3 regions of the Enterobacter cloacae complex sp. R_G8 genome follow, and region 1 is predicted to be linked to each of the others. Evidence: predicted binding sites of a transcription regulator. Region 1 holds the regulator's gene; each other region holds the start of a gene.
The links. The regulator sigma-54, encoded in region 1, starts transcription at its own class of promoters, with help from an activator protein. The targets are predictions, from matches to a motif close to GTTGGCACANNTTTCGCTNT.
Positions count from the first base shown of each region.

Region 2: the regulator sigma-54 is predicted to act here: its motif matches at 2,085-2,104, upstream of glnK (P-II family nitrogen regulator).
Region 3: the regulator sigma-54 is predicted to act here: its motif matches at 2,272-2,291, upstream of hypA (hydrogenase maturation nickel metallochaperone HypA).

Region 1 is NZ_CP102246.1:763,884-768,048, forward strand. It holds gene rapZ (RNase adapter RapZ) at 1-78, opposite strand, end outside; gene ptsN (PTS IIA-like nitrogen regulatory protein PtsN) at 124-615, opposite strand; gene hpf (ribosome hibernation promoting factor) at 698-985, opposite strand; gene rpoN (RNA polymerase factor sigma-54) at 1,008-2,441, opposite strand; gene lptB (LPS export ABC transporter ATP-binding protein) at 2,489-3,214, opposite strand; gene lptA (lipopolysaccharide ABC transporter substrate-binding protein LptA) at 3,221-3,775, opposite strand; gene lptC (LPS export ABC transporter periplasmic protein LptC) at 3,744-4,165, opposite strand, start outside.
Region 2 is NZ_CP102246.1:3,984,306-3,988,470, forward strand. It holds gene tesB (acyl-CoA thioesterase II) at 1-276, shown strand, start outside; gene amtB (ammonium transporter AmtB) at 372-1,658, opposite strand; gene glnK (P-II family nitrogen regulator) at 1,694-2,032, opposite strand; gene NQ842_RS18970 (SmdB family multidrug efflux ABC transporter permease/ATP-binding protein) at 2,255-4,036, opposite strand; gene NQ842_RS18975 (SmdA family multidrug ABC transporter permease/ATP-binding protein) at 4,029-4,165, opposite strand, start outside.
Region 3 is NZ_CP102246.1:1,266,817-1,270,981, forward strand. It holds gene hypD (hydrogenase formation protein HypD) at 1-761, opposite strand, end outside; gene NQ842_RS06070 (HypC/HybG/HupF family hydrogenase formation chaperone) at 764-1,036, opposite strand; gene hypB (hydrogenase nickel incorporation protein HypB) at 1,027-1,890, opposite strand; gene hypA (hydrogenase maturation nickel metallochaperone HypA) at 1,894-2,244, opposite strand; gene hycA (formate hydrogenlyase regulator HycA) at 2,455-2,919, shown strand; gene NQ842_RS06090 (4Fe-4S dicluster domain-containing protein) at 2,990-3,598, shown strand; gene hycC (formate hydrogenlyase subunit 3) at 3,595-4,165, shown strand, end outside.

The DNA.
Region 1 (4,165 bases):
AAAACCCATGTCTTCCAGCGCGCGCAGGGCCACGGATTTCCCCGACCCCGAACGGCCACTGACAATCATCAGCACCATGTTCCGTTTCTCCTCAGGACAACAGATGTGAAGGCCATCTCCTGGTTACGCATCATCCTGACTGCCTTCTGCTTCAGTGATAATTTGATAGAGCTCTTCATCACTTTGCGCTGAGCGCAGTCGACGGCAGATGGTTTTATCGGCCAGGCGTTTAGCGACCAGTGAAAGCGTATGCAGATGGGTTTTCGTCTGGTCGGCAGGAACCAGCAGCGCGAAGAGGAGATCAACGGGCTGGTTATCGATGGCATCAAAGGCAATAGGCGTTTCCAGTTGCACAAACACACCGACGGCACGCAGGGTGTCCTCTTCCAGTTTGCCATGCGGGATCGCAATGCCGTTGCCGATACCGGTACTGCCCATTTTTTCACGGGTCAGGATGGCTTCGAACACGACCTGCGGCGGCAGGCCCAGCTGTTTTGCGGCCAGTTCACTGATAATTTCCAGGGCACGTTTTTTGCTCTGGCAGTGAACGCCACTGCGGGTACATTCCTGGTTAAGGACATTGCTCAATTGAAGAGCGGAATCGTTGTTCATCATAATTTCACCTAAGCGCTAACTGTACAAATGGCCTGTTGTGTTCCACAACAGGCCTTCCTGCACCCGTTAACTGCCCGGACAATTAGTGTTGTTTCAGTTTATCTTTATGTTTATTGAGCTGTCGTGCAAGCTTATCAATCAAGCCGTCGATAGCAGCGTACATGTCTTGCCCTTCCGCACTGGCGTGGAGTTCGCCCCCATTGACATGCAGGGTTGCATCCGAGATATGAGTCACTTTTTCCACTTTCAACACAATATAGACCTGATTGATCCTTTCGAAATACTGTTCAAGTTTCGCGAACTTAGTATTCACAAAGTCGCGCAAGGCCTCAGTAATCTCGACGTTTTGTCCAGTGATGTTGAGCTGCATAGTGTCTTCCTTATCGGTTGTGTCAGACCAGCTGTTTACGCTGGTTAGACGGCGGAATGGATAAAGACTCTCGATACTTCGCAACAGTACGACGTGCCACCATAATACCCTGGTCGGACAGCATGGTGGTTAACTTACTGTCGCTCAGTGGCTTCGCGGGGTTTTCCGCGGCGATCAACTTCTTCACCAGGGCACGAATCGCCGTTGAGGAGGCTTCGCCCCCACCTTCGGTGTTCACATGGCTGGAGAAGAAATACTTAAGCTCAAATATACCGCGAGGACTGTGCAGATACTTCTGCGTGGTCACGCGGGAAATGGTTGATTCATGCATCTCGACGGCCTGGGCGATATCCGCCAGCACCATCGGTTTCATATACTCTTCGCCCTGCTCAAAGAAAGCTTGCTGCTGTTCAACGATGCAACGGCTCACGCGCAGCAGCGTATCATTCCGGCTCTCCAGACTTTTGATTAACCATCGCGCTTCCTGCAGGTTGCTGCGAATATACTGGTTGTCGGAGTCGTTACGTGCGCTGGTACACATGGAGGCGTATTGCTGATTGATTTGCAGGCGAGGAATGCTGTCTGAGTTGAGTTCAACGACCCAGCGGCCATTGTGTTTTCTGACCAGCACATCAGGAATGACGTATTCAGGTTCGCTGGTCTGGATAGACTGACCGGGGCGAGGATCGAGCGACTGGATCAGGTTAACCGCCTCTTTCAGCACCTCTTCTTTCAGACGCGTAACGCGCATCAGGGTACGGAAATCATGGTTAGCCAGCAGATCCAGATGATCGCTGATGATTAAGCGGGCCTCATCGATCCAGGGCGTCTCTTTACTGAACTGCGAAAGCTGGATCAGCAGGCAGTCGCGCAGATCTTTTGCCGCCACACCCACCGGGTCAAAACGCTGAATGCGCTTCAGAACGGCTTCTATCTCTTCGAGTTCAATCTCGTCATCGCCCATGCTTTCCAGAATATCGTCGAGCGTGACGGTCAGATAGCCTGTGTCGTCTACGGCATCGACAATGGACGTGGCAATCGCACGATCGGTATCGGAGAAGGGGGTCAGCTCCACTTGCCACATCAGGTAATCCTGCAGTGACTGGGTAGTTTCACCCTGATAGACAGGTAGCTCGTCATCCTGGTAGTCTGCACGCGTTCCGGAAGGGGTCCCGGCGGTGTAGATTTCATCCCAGCTGGCATCCAGTGGAAGCTCGTCCGGCATCTCTTTTTGTTCGAGAGCATCAACGGAATCAAGGGTTTCCGTGTCCTGCGCTTGCTGAGTGTCTACCTCGTCATGAAGATCGGCTTGCTCCAGCAGCGGATTGCTGTCCAGCGCTTGCTGGAGCTCCTGCTGGAGTTCTAATGTGGACAGTTGCAACAGGCGAATCGCCTGCTGTAGCTGCGGCGTCATCGCCAGTTGTTGGCTGAGCCTTAATTGCAAACCTTGCTTCATGTTCAGAGCATTTTTCTCCGGTTCGGCGTTACGTTACCTCTACCCTATCAGAGTCTGAAGTCTTCCCCAAGATAGACGCGCTTAACATGATCATCTTCGAGGATCTGTTGCGGCGTACCGTGGGCGATCAGATTGCCCTGGCTCACAATGTAGGCGCGTTCGCAAACGGCCAGTGTTTCACGGACGTTGTGGTCGGTGATCAACACGCCAAGCCCGCTGTCGCGCAGGTGCTCAATAATACGTTTAATGTCGATAACGGAGATCGGGTCAACACCCGCAAACGGTTCATCCAACAGGATAAACTTCGGATTTGCGGCCAACGCGCGTGCAATTTCAACACGGCGGCGTTCCCCCCCGGACAGCGCCTGACCGAGGCTGTCACGCAGGTGTTCAATGTGAAACTCTTCCATCAGCTCGTTGGCGCGATCCTGACGCTGCTCGCTGGTCAGATCGTCACGAATTTGCAGAACGGCCATCAGGTTATCGAAGACGCTCAGGCGACGGAAAATAGAGGCTTCCTGCGGCAGGTAGCCAATACCACGACGCGCGCGCGCATGCAGCGGCAGAAGGCTGATGTCTTCATCATCAATGATGATGTTACCGGCATCGCGCGGAACAATACCGACGACCATGTAGAAGGTCGTGGTTTTACCCGCACCGTTAGGGCCAAGCAGGCCAACAATTTCGCCGGAGTTGACGGTCAGACTGACATCTTCCACGACACGGCGGCCCTTGTAGGCCTTAGCGAGATTTTTTGCAGTTAATGTTGCCATAACGAATTAGTTACTCTTCTTCTGTGCCGGGGCCTGGCCCTTGCCTTTGTCCTGCAGCTGAGACGGCACCAGCACGGTGGTGACACGTTTGCCTTTCTCGCTGGAGGCCTGCATTTTTTGCTCTTTCACCAGATAGGTGATCTTGTCACCGGTGATATTGCTATCGAGCTGTTCCAGATAGGCGTTGCCGGTCAGGATGACCAGATCTTTCGCCAGTTCATAATGCATGTGGCTGGCATGACCTTTCACCGGTTTGCCGTTGTCCTGCATCTGGTAGAACGTGGCCGGGTTGCCGTAGCCATCAATGATCTCTTTGCCCTGTTCGCCACCTGGACGGGTAACGACCACCTTATCGGCGTTAATCTTGATGGTGCCCTGGGTCACGACGACGTTGCCGGTAAAGGTAACGACATTACCCTGCATATCAAGAGACTGTGTATCGGACTCGATATGGATCGGCTGTTCAGTATCGCCAGTAACAGCAAGCGCGGGAAGACTGGCCGCCAGCATCGCGCTGGCGATAATTACTTTAAGGCTGAGTTTGTTTGTTTTGAATTTCATAGGAGGTTCTAACCTTTTCAATCAGCTCGGCGTTTTTGCTGCGTAAGTTCCCGCGCATTCTTAAACCGCTGGAATTAAATGTTGTGCCGTACAGAGTAACCAGATCCTGCGACGTCACATCCTGGGTTACCAGGTTGATCTGGGCATTATCTGTCGTAATTTTGCGCAGTTGTGCGTCAGCGGTCAGGGCGTTGACTTCAACGTGGCCATAGAGATAAAGCATACGGTCATTTGTCAGTTTTGCCCGGTCAGACTTAATTGACCACGTCGGCACTTTGTCCTTATCAAACGTCGTCATCACCGGCTGGGTAAACCACGAAATACCGTCATCTGAAAAATATTCAACGTGCTGGGCAATCAGGCGATAGTTCAGCGCACCTTCCGGGCTAT
Region 2 (4,165 bases), 1.7 Mb from region 1:
CAGTATCTGCTGGGCTACGCATCAGATTTCAACTTCCTGCCAGTTGCACTGCAGCCGCACGGCGTCGGATTCCTTGAAAAAGGGATGCAGGTTGCAACGATCGATCACTCGATGTGGTTCCATCGTCCATTCAATATGAACGACTGGCTGCTCTACAGCGTGGAGAGTACTTCGGCGTCAAGCGCACGCGGATTTGTACGCGGGGAGTTTTATACCCAGGATGGCGTGCTGGTCGCCTCTACGGTGCAGGAAGGGGTGATGCGTAATCGCGGGTGATGTTTGCGGCCTGATGCCCTCACCCTGGCCCTCTCCCACGGGGAGAGGGAATAAACACTAAAAACGGCAATCAGAGATTGCCGTTTTGCTGTTTATTATGCGTTATACGCATTCTCGCCGTGGCTGTTGACGTCGAGACCTTCGCGTTCCTGTTCTTCCGGTACACGCAGACCCACAGTCATATCCGCCAGTTTATAGCCAACGAAGGCCACCACAGCAGACCAGACGACGGTGATGGCGATACTTTCCAGCTGCACCAGCACCTGGTGAACCATGGTGACACCTTCTGCGTAACCCACGCCACCCAGCGATTTGGCGGCGAAGATACCGGTCATGATACAACCGACAATACCGCACACGCCGTGCACACCAAACACATCACACGGGTCATCCACACGCAGAAGACGTTTCAGCGCCGTCACACCCCACAGACCGGCCAGACCTGACACCAGGCCAACAAGCAGCGCACCACCGACACCGACGTAACCACATGCAGGCGTGATACCGACCAGACCTGCAATCGCACCAGAGCATGCGCCCAGCAGGGAAGGTTTACCGCGAACTGCCCACTCACCAAACACCCAGGAGAGGATCGCACCCGCCGTGGCCACAACCGTGTTCACGAAGGCCAGTGCAGCGATTTCGTTAGCGGCGCTTGCAGAACCGGCGTTGAAGCCGAACCAGCCAAAATAGAGGATCGCCGTACCGGTAAAGACCATCGGCAGGTTGTGTGGTTTGAACGCTTCTTTACCGAAGCCCACGCGTTTACCAATCAGGTATGCCCCTACCAGACCCGCCACCGCGGCGTTGATGTGGACAACAGTACCGCCCGCGAAATCCAGCGCGCCATGCGACGCCAGCAGACCGCCACCCCAGACCATGTGAGCAATCGGCACATAGGAGAGCGTCAGCCAGACCACCACGAAGATCAGGACCGCGGAGAAGCGAATACGCTCAGCCAGCGCCCCGACAATCAGCCCCACGGTGATACAGGCGAACGACCCCTGGAACGCGACGTGGATGTACTGATAGAAACTGCCCATTACCGCGGTCAGTTCAATGTTTTTCAACATCGCCCAGTTGAAGTTGCCGAAGAAGGCGTTACCTTCACCGAAGGCCAGAGAGTAGCCGTAGACCACCCACAGCACGCAAACCAGCGCGAACGTCACGGCAACTTGCGTCAGCATGGAGAGAACGTTTTTGCCACGGATCAGACCGCCGTAAAACAGCGCAATGCCCGGAATAGACATGAACAGCACCAGCGCGGTGCTGATCATCATAAAGGCGTTGTCGGCTTTGTCTGCCACCGCAGGGGCAGCCATTGCCAGGCCCGGCAGCAGTGCCAGCGAACCCAGACCCGTTTTGATTGTTGCTATCTTCATTTTCTCGATCCCTATCACTGTGTGCCAGGAGTTACTTACAGTGCCGCTTCGTCAGATTCGCCGGTACGGATGCGAATGACGCGCTGCAGTTCGGCAACGAAAATTTTGCCGTCGCCAATTTTGCCGGTGTAGGCCGCTTTGCTGATCACATCGATGACTTCATCGAGCTGGTCGTCTGCAATCGCGACATCAATTTTTACTTTTGGCAGGAAGTTAACGCTGTATTCCGCCCCGCGATAAAGCTCGGCATGACCCTTCTGACGACCGAAGCCTTTCACTTCGGTGACAGTCAGTCCCTGAATACCCATTGAAGACAACGCTTCACGCACGTCTTCGAGTTTGAATGGTTTGATTACCACCGTAACCAGCTTCATAGATCCCCTCCAGTCAGAATTCGGTAATGGCCGCAGCTAACACGCAGGAGACATTGCAAGGGATGTGCCAGAAATGAAAACGGAAGAGAAAAGCGGCGCAATGCGCGTTAAAAGACCATGAATAATCGACAGGTGAAAAAAAACGCACCATGGCAGTGCATGGCGCGTTTCGGTTTTGCACCAACAGTGGTGACTGTTAGCGCGTTGCCTGTTTTTGGTGCATCAGGCGCTAAGCGACTCTTCCTCACGGACGCTGGCCGCCAGCTCTTCCCCCGCCAACTGCAGCTGATACATCTGCCAGTAGCGCCCCTTCGCTTCCAGTAGCGCCCGGTGCGTACCGCGTTCAACGGCCTGCCCGCGGTGCAGCACCAGAATGGTATCTGCGTCGACAATCGTTGAAAGACGGTGCGCGATAACCACCAGCGTCGTGTGGTCACGCACGGCAGCCAGCGCCTGCTGGATCGCCTGTTCGGTACCGGAGTCGATGCTGGCCGTCGCTTCATCCAGAATCAGCACCTGTGGCGTTTCAATCAGCACACGCGCCAGCGCCAGGAGCTGTTTTTGTCCAACAGAGAGGTTATTCCCCTGCTCACCCAGCCGGGTGTTGATTCCGTCGCTAAAACCGCGGGCCAGTTCCGCCAGCTGCACTTTTTCCAGCACCGCCCACACCTGCTCCTGGGTATAGTCCCGCCCCAGCGTCACGTTGGCGTAAAACGTATCGGCCAGCACAACCGGATCTTGCTGCACCATCGCCACGCCTTTACGCAATACGCTGTGGCTGAGCGACGCCAGCGGACGTCCGTCCAGGCGAATCTCACCTTTCGTTAACGGGTAGTACCCCATCAACAGGCTTGCGAGCGTGCTCTTGCCGCTGCCGGTATGACCCACCAGCGCCACAAAACCGCGCGACGGCACATCAAGAGTGATGTCCTGCAACACCAGCCTGTCTTCCCGGTAGGCAAACGAGACATGGTCAAACGTGATCGCCCCGCTTTGCAGAGGCGTTGTATCCTCGCCATAGGTCTGACGCGGTCTGTCCATCAGCTCAAAGACGCGTTCTCCGGCTACGACTGCCTGCTGCAACATGGATTGCTGGGTCGTGAGCTCAATCAACGGCTCGTTCAGGCGTCCCAGATAGCTAATGAAAGCATACAGAACCCCCACCTCAATCGTACCGCCTGCACTGAGTCCAAAGAGCATCAGCAGGCCGCAAAGCACCAGCGCCGAGAAAAGACTCAGCAGCGGACGCAGCAGGAAACCGTCAAGGCGCAGCGTCTGCATACGCGCCATATAGTGCGAACGGCTGGCTTCGCCCATGCGTTCGCCAAAGCGAGCCTGCTGACGGAACTGCTGGATGACGCTCATGCCGTTGATCACTTCGTTGAAGCCATCGTTTATATCGGCCAGGTAGGTCCGCACCCGACGCACAATGGGCGTGCTGTAGCGCTGATAGATAACCATCACAATCAGCACCGCCGGGAAAATCGTGATCGCCACCAGCGCCATGCGCCAGTCGAGACTGAACATTGCCACCAGCATGGCGCCAATCAGCGCGGCACTGCGCAATACGGTCGCCACGACGGTCACGTACAGATCGCGGATCACCTCGGTATCGTTGGTCACCCGCGAAATCACCTGCCCGACCGGCTGGATATCAAATTCGCTCAGCGGCTGGCGCAGTGCGGCATCCATAACATCGGTACGCAACTTCTGCACCACGCCCACCGCCGCCCGGTTAAAGAGCAGCGACTGCGCATAGTGCAGCCCGGCCGCCGCCAGCTGTAGCCCCACATAGGCCACGCCTAACCCCGCAACCAGCCCCAGCGGCAAATCGCTTTTCGCGACCATATTGTCGATGAAATAACTGATCAGCAGCGGACCGCTCACTTCCGCAATCGCCGCAATCCACAGCAACACGACGGCAAGGGCAAGGGGTTTTCGCCATGGCGAACCGTAGGCCAGCAGGCGTTTTAGCGTCGGCCACTGCGTTTTTGATTTACGCATTAGCGTCCTCCTCTTCCTGTTCCGGAGCATCGTCGAGTGCCGCTTCAAGCTGCTGATAGCGATACATATCGCGATACCAGCCCGGTTGCTCCGCAAGCTGGTCATGCTGCCCACGCTGGGCAATGTGCC
Region 3 (4,165 bases), 500 kb from region 1:
TACTGATTTTCCACCGCGCTCAGGGCTGCTATTTTCTGCTCAACCAGCATGGTGACGCCTTGCAGTAGATCAAGAGGTTCGAAACCAGCGACAACTAAGGGGCGATGGTAATCGTCAGCGATAAAGCCGTAAGCGTCGGTACCAATCACCATGCTCACATGGCCCGGCGCCAGAAACGCGTCAATGCCGTTGTCCGGCTCTTCCAGCAGGCTACGCAGCGTCGGGATAAGCGTAATGTGCTGGCAGAAAAAGAAAAAATTGGTGACGTTGCTGCGTTTGGCCTGCTGCAGGGTAATTGCCGTGGCGGGCATAGTGGTCTCAAAACCCAGCCCGAAAAATACCACCTTGCGGTCCGGGTTATCGGTTGCAAGCTTCAGGGCGTCCATCGGCGAGTACACGATCCGGATGTCCGCACCTCGCGCTTTGGCCTGTAACAGCGAACCCGTTTTTCCCGGCACGCGCATTGCGTCGCCAAAGGTACAGAAAATGACGTCAGGCTGGCTGGCTATCTCAATACAGCTGTCGATGCGCCCCATGGGCAGCACGCATACCGGGCAGCCCGGGCCGTGGATAAACTCAATGTTGTCCGGCAGCAGCTGGTCGAGGCCAAATTTGAAAATGGCATGGGTGTGCCCGCCGCAGACTTCCATGATCCGCAGCGGTTTTTGCGCCGTATACTCCAGCAGGGCGGCCCGCGTTTTCAGATGACCGATAAGCTGCATCACCTGCTCAGGCGCACGGTATTCATCAACGTAACGCATAATTACCGTTCCTCGCCGTACAGCAGCGCGCCGACGTCCGGTTCGACGTCGAACATGTTCTGCAAGGCATCCAGCGTGTCGCGCGCTTCCGCTTCATTAATCACGCTCATGGCAAACCCCACGTGTACCAGCACCCACTGCCCAAGGCGCGAGACGCCCGTCTCATCGGTGCTGCCCACCAGGGTTAAATCCACGTCGCGCAATATGCCGCAGACCGCCACTTTGGCCTGGTTTCCGTCAATGGAATGGATTTGTCCGGGGACGCCTATGCACATCGTTCACTCTCCAGCCAGTTCAGCCAGTGCTCCATGCCGTCGCCGCGCGTGGCGGAGACCAGCAGGATCGCAATGTCCGGGTTCACTTCACGGGCATAAGCCAGGCATTTATCCACGTCGAAATTCAGGTACGGCAGCAGGTCGACTTTGTTCAGCAGCATCAGCGACGCGGCGGCAAACATATGCGGATATTTGAGCGGCTTGTCTTCTCCTTCGGTCACCGAGAGGACCGCCACTTTATGCCGCTCCCCGAGATCGAAGCTCGCCGGGCAGACCAGATTGCCGACGTTTTCGATAAACAGAATGCCGTTATCCGCCAGCGGCAGACGCGGCGCGGCATCGGCAATCATCTGCGCATCCAGATGGCAGCCTTTACCGGTGTTGACCTGAATCGCCGGGGTGCCGGTTTCACGAATGCGCGCGGCATCGTTGACCGTTTGCTGATCGCCTTCGATTACCGCGCAGGAGATGCGTTCGTTCAGGCGTTTGAGCGTTTCCGTCAGCAGCGTGGTTTTGCCGGAGCCGGGGCTGGAGACGAGATTCAGTACCAGCTGTTGACGTGCGGCAAACCGGGCGCGGTTGCGGGCGGCGATCTGGTTGTTTTTATCGAGTACGTTGATTTCCACGTCCAGCATCTGGCGCTGGCTCATGCCCGGCGCATGGGTACCCGCCTCGCCGTGGCCGTAATGAAGATCGCCCTCATCGGAGCGTTGAGGCGCAAAGCGAATGCCGGTGAGTGCCGCTGCCGGACGCGGTGCGGGGGTAAAGGGGGCGGAGCGAAACGCGGAGTGAGGACGGTGTTCATCCCCTTCGATATACAGGTTGCCTTCGGCGCAACCGCAGGTACTACACATACTTTACTCCTTCTCGATTTCAAGGCGTTGGATCTGCATCCCGTCATCCGCCACGATGCGAAGGCCGGTGTGCTGACACTGTGGGCAGCGCTGGACCTTCGACGACAGCAGGGTGACGTACTGCTGACACTGCTCGCACCAGCACTCCGCCTGCTGCTCTTCAATATGAAGTTCGCAGCCTTCCGCCAGTGTGCCGCGGCACACCAGCTCAAAACAGAAGGTGAGGGCGCTGGTTTCGACGCAGGAAAAGGCCCCGACTTTCAGCCAGACGCCGGTCACGCGCGTCGCGTGGTTTTGCGCTGCCTGCTGTTCGATGAGTTCCAGTGCCCGCTGGCAGAGGGTGATTTCGTGCATGACGCCTCCTTAATGAATTGCCCCGTTAATGCAATAACAGTGCCAGCCTGGTTTTGGTTAGGGGGTGACGATGTCAACGCTGTCGAAATGACACGTCGACACCCTCACATTGACAGCCTGTTTTGAATTAAATCCATTAAATATCAATATATTAAAAACTGGCATGGAATCTGCTTAACAGCCGCTATCTCCATTAACCGGATACCTTCTATGACTATTTGGGAAATTAGCGAAAAAGCGGATTACATCGCGCAGCGTCACCAGCAGTTACAGGACCAGTGGCACCTTTACTGCAACTCACTGGTCCAGGGCATCACCCTCTCCAAAGCCCGTCTTCACCACGCCATGAGCTGTGCGGCGCAGGGGGATATGCGCTTTGTTTTGTTCGGCCATTTCACGATTTACGTCACCCTGGCTGACACCTTCAACAGCCACACCATTGAGTACTACGTCGAGACAAAAGAGGGTGAAAAACAGTGTATTGCAAAGGCGCAACTGATGGCCGACGGCATGGTGGACGGTCACGTCAGCAACCGCGATCGCCAGCAGGTGCTTGAGCACTATCTGGAAAAAATCGCGCCGGTTTATAACGGTCTGTACACCGCCGTTGAACACGATCTCCCGGTCAACCTGAAGCAGCTGATGGATGAACACGCCTCAGCGGACGTGGCCTGATCATCACGTGTCGAAAAGTGTCGACATGACAGTTTTTCGTCAAAAATGACTATCACCAGAGGATGACCCGGTGAACCGTTTTGTAATTGCTGACTCGACGGTCTGTATTGGCTGTCGAACCTGTGAGGCGGCCTGTTCGGAAACGCACCGCCTGCACGGGCTCCAGTCCATGCCGCGACTGCGCGTCATGCGTAATGAAAAAGAGTCTGCCCCGCAGCTCTGCCACCACTGTGAAGATGCGCCGTGCGCGGGTGTCTGCCCGGTGAATGCCATCACCCGCGTTGACGGCGCGGTACAGTTAAACGAAAGCCTGTGCGTGAGCTGCAAGCTGTGCGGTATAGCCTGCCCGTTCGGTGCGATTGAATTTTCCGGCAGCCGTCCGCTGCATATTCCGGCGAATGCCAACACCCCAAAAGCGCCGCCTGCGCCACCGGCTCCGGCACGGGTGAGCACGCTGCTCGACTGGGTGCCCGGCGTGCGTGCGGTGGCGGTGAAGTGCGACCTGTGCAGCTTCGATGAACAGGGCCCGGCCTGCGTGCGCACCTGCCCGACCAAAGCGCTGATTCTGGTCAACATTCGTGACATCGCCCGTACCAGCAAGCGCAAGCGCGAGCTGACCATCAACAGCGATATGGGCGATCTTTCTCTGCTTCAGGCGCTTAATGAGGGGGCGAAATGAACGCGGTTACGATGATTACCAGCGCGGTGGCGTACTTTGCCGCCGCCGCTGTGCTGGCGTGGCTTCTGTCATTCCATAAAACCCTGAGCGGCTGGATCGCCGGGATCGGCGGAGCGGTCGGAAGCCTGATGACGCTGGCGGCGGGCGGGGTGGTACTGCTTGGTGGACAATCCGCGCAGGCGGTGATGCCGCTGATCCGCCACACCGTGGCGCTTACGCCGCTGAACGCCATCTGGCTTATCACCTTTGGCCTGTGCGGGCTGTTTATCAGCCTGTTCAATATCGACTGGCACCGCCATCCACACACCAGAGCCAATGGTCTGCTGGTCAACCTGCTGCTGGCGACGGCGGTCTGTACCGTTATCGCCAGCAACCTCGGCGCGCTGGTGGTGATGGCGGAGATCATGGCGCTCTGCGGCGTGTTCCTGACGGGGTGTAGCGCCTCCGTCAAACTGTGGTTTGCGCTGGGGCGCCTCGGCACGCTGCTGCTGGCGCTGGCCTGCTGGCTGGTGTGGCAACGTTTCGGCACGCTTGACTTCGCAGCGCTTAACGGTCAGCCGCTGGGAA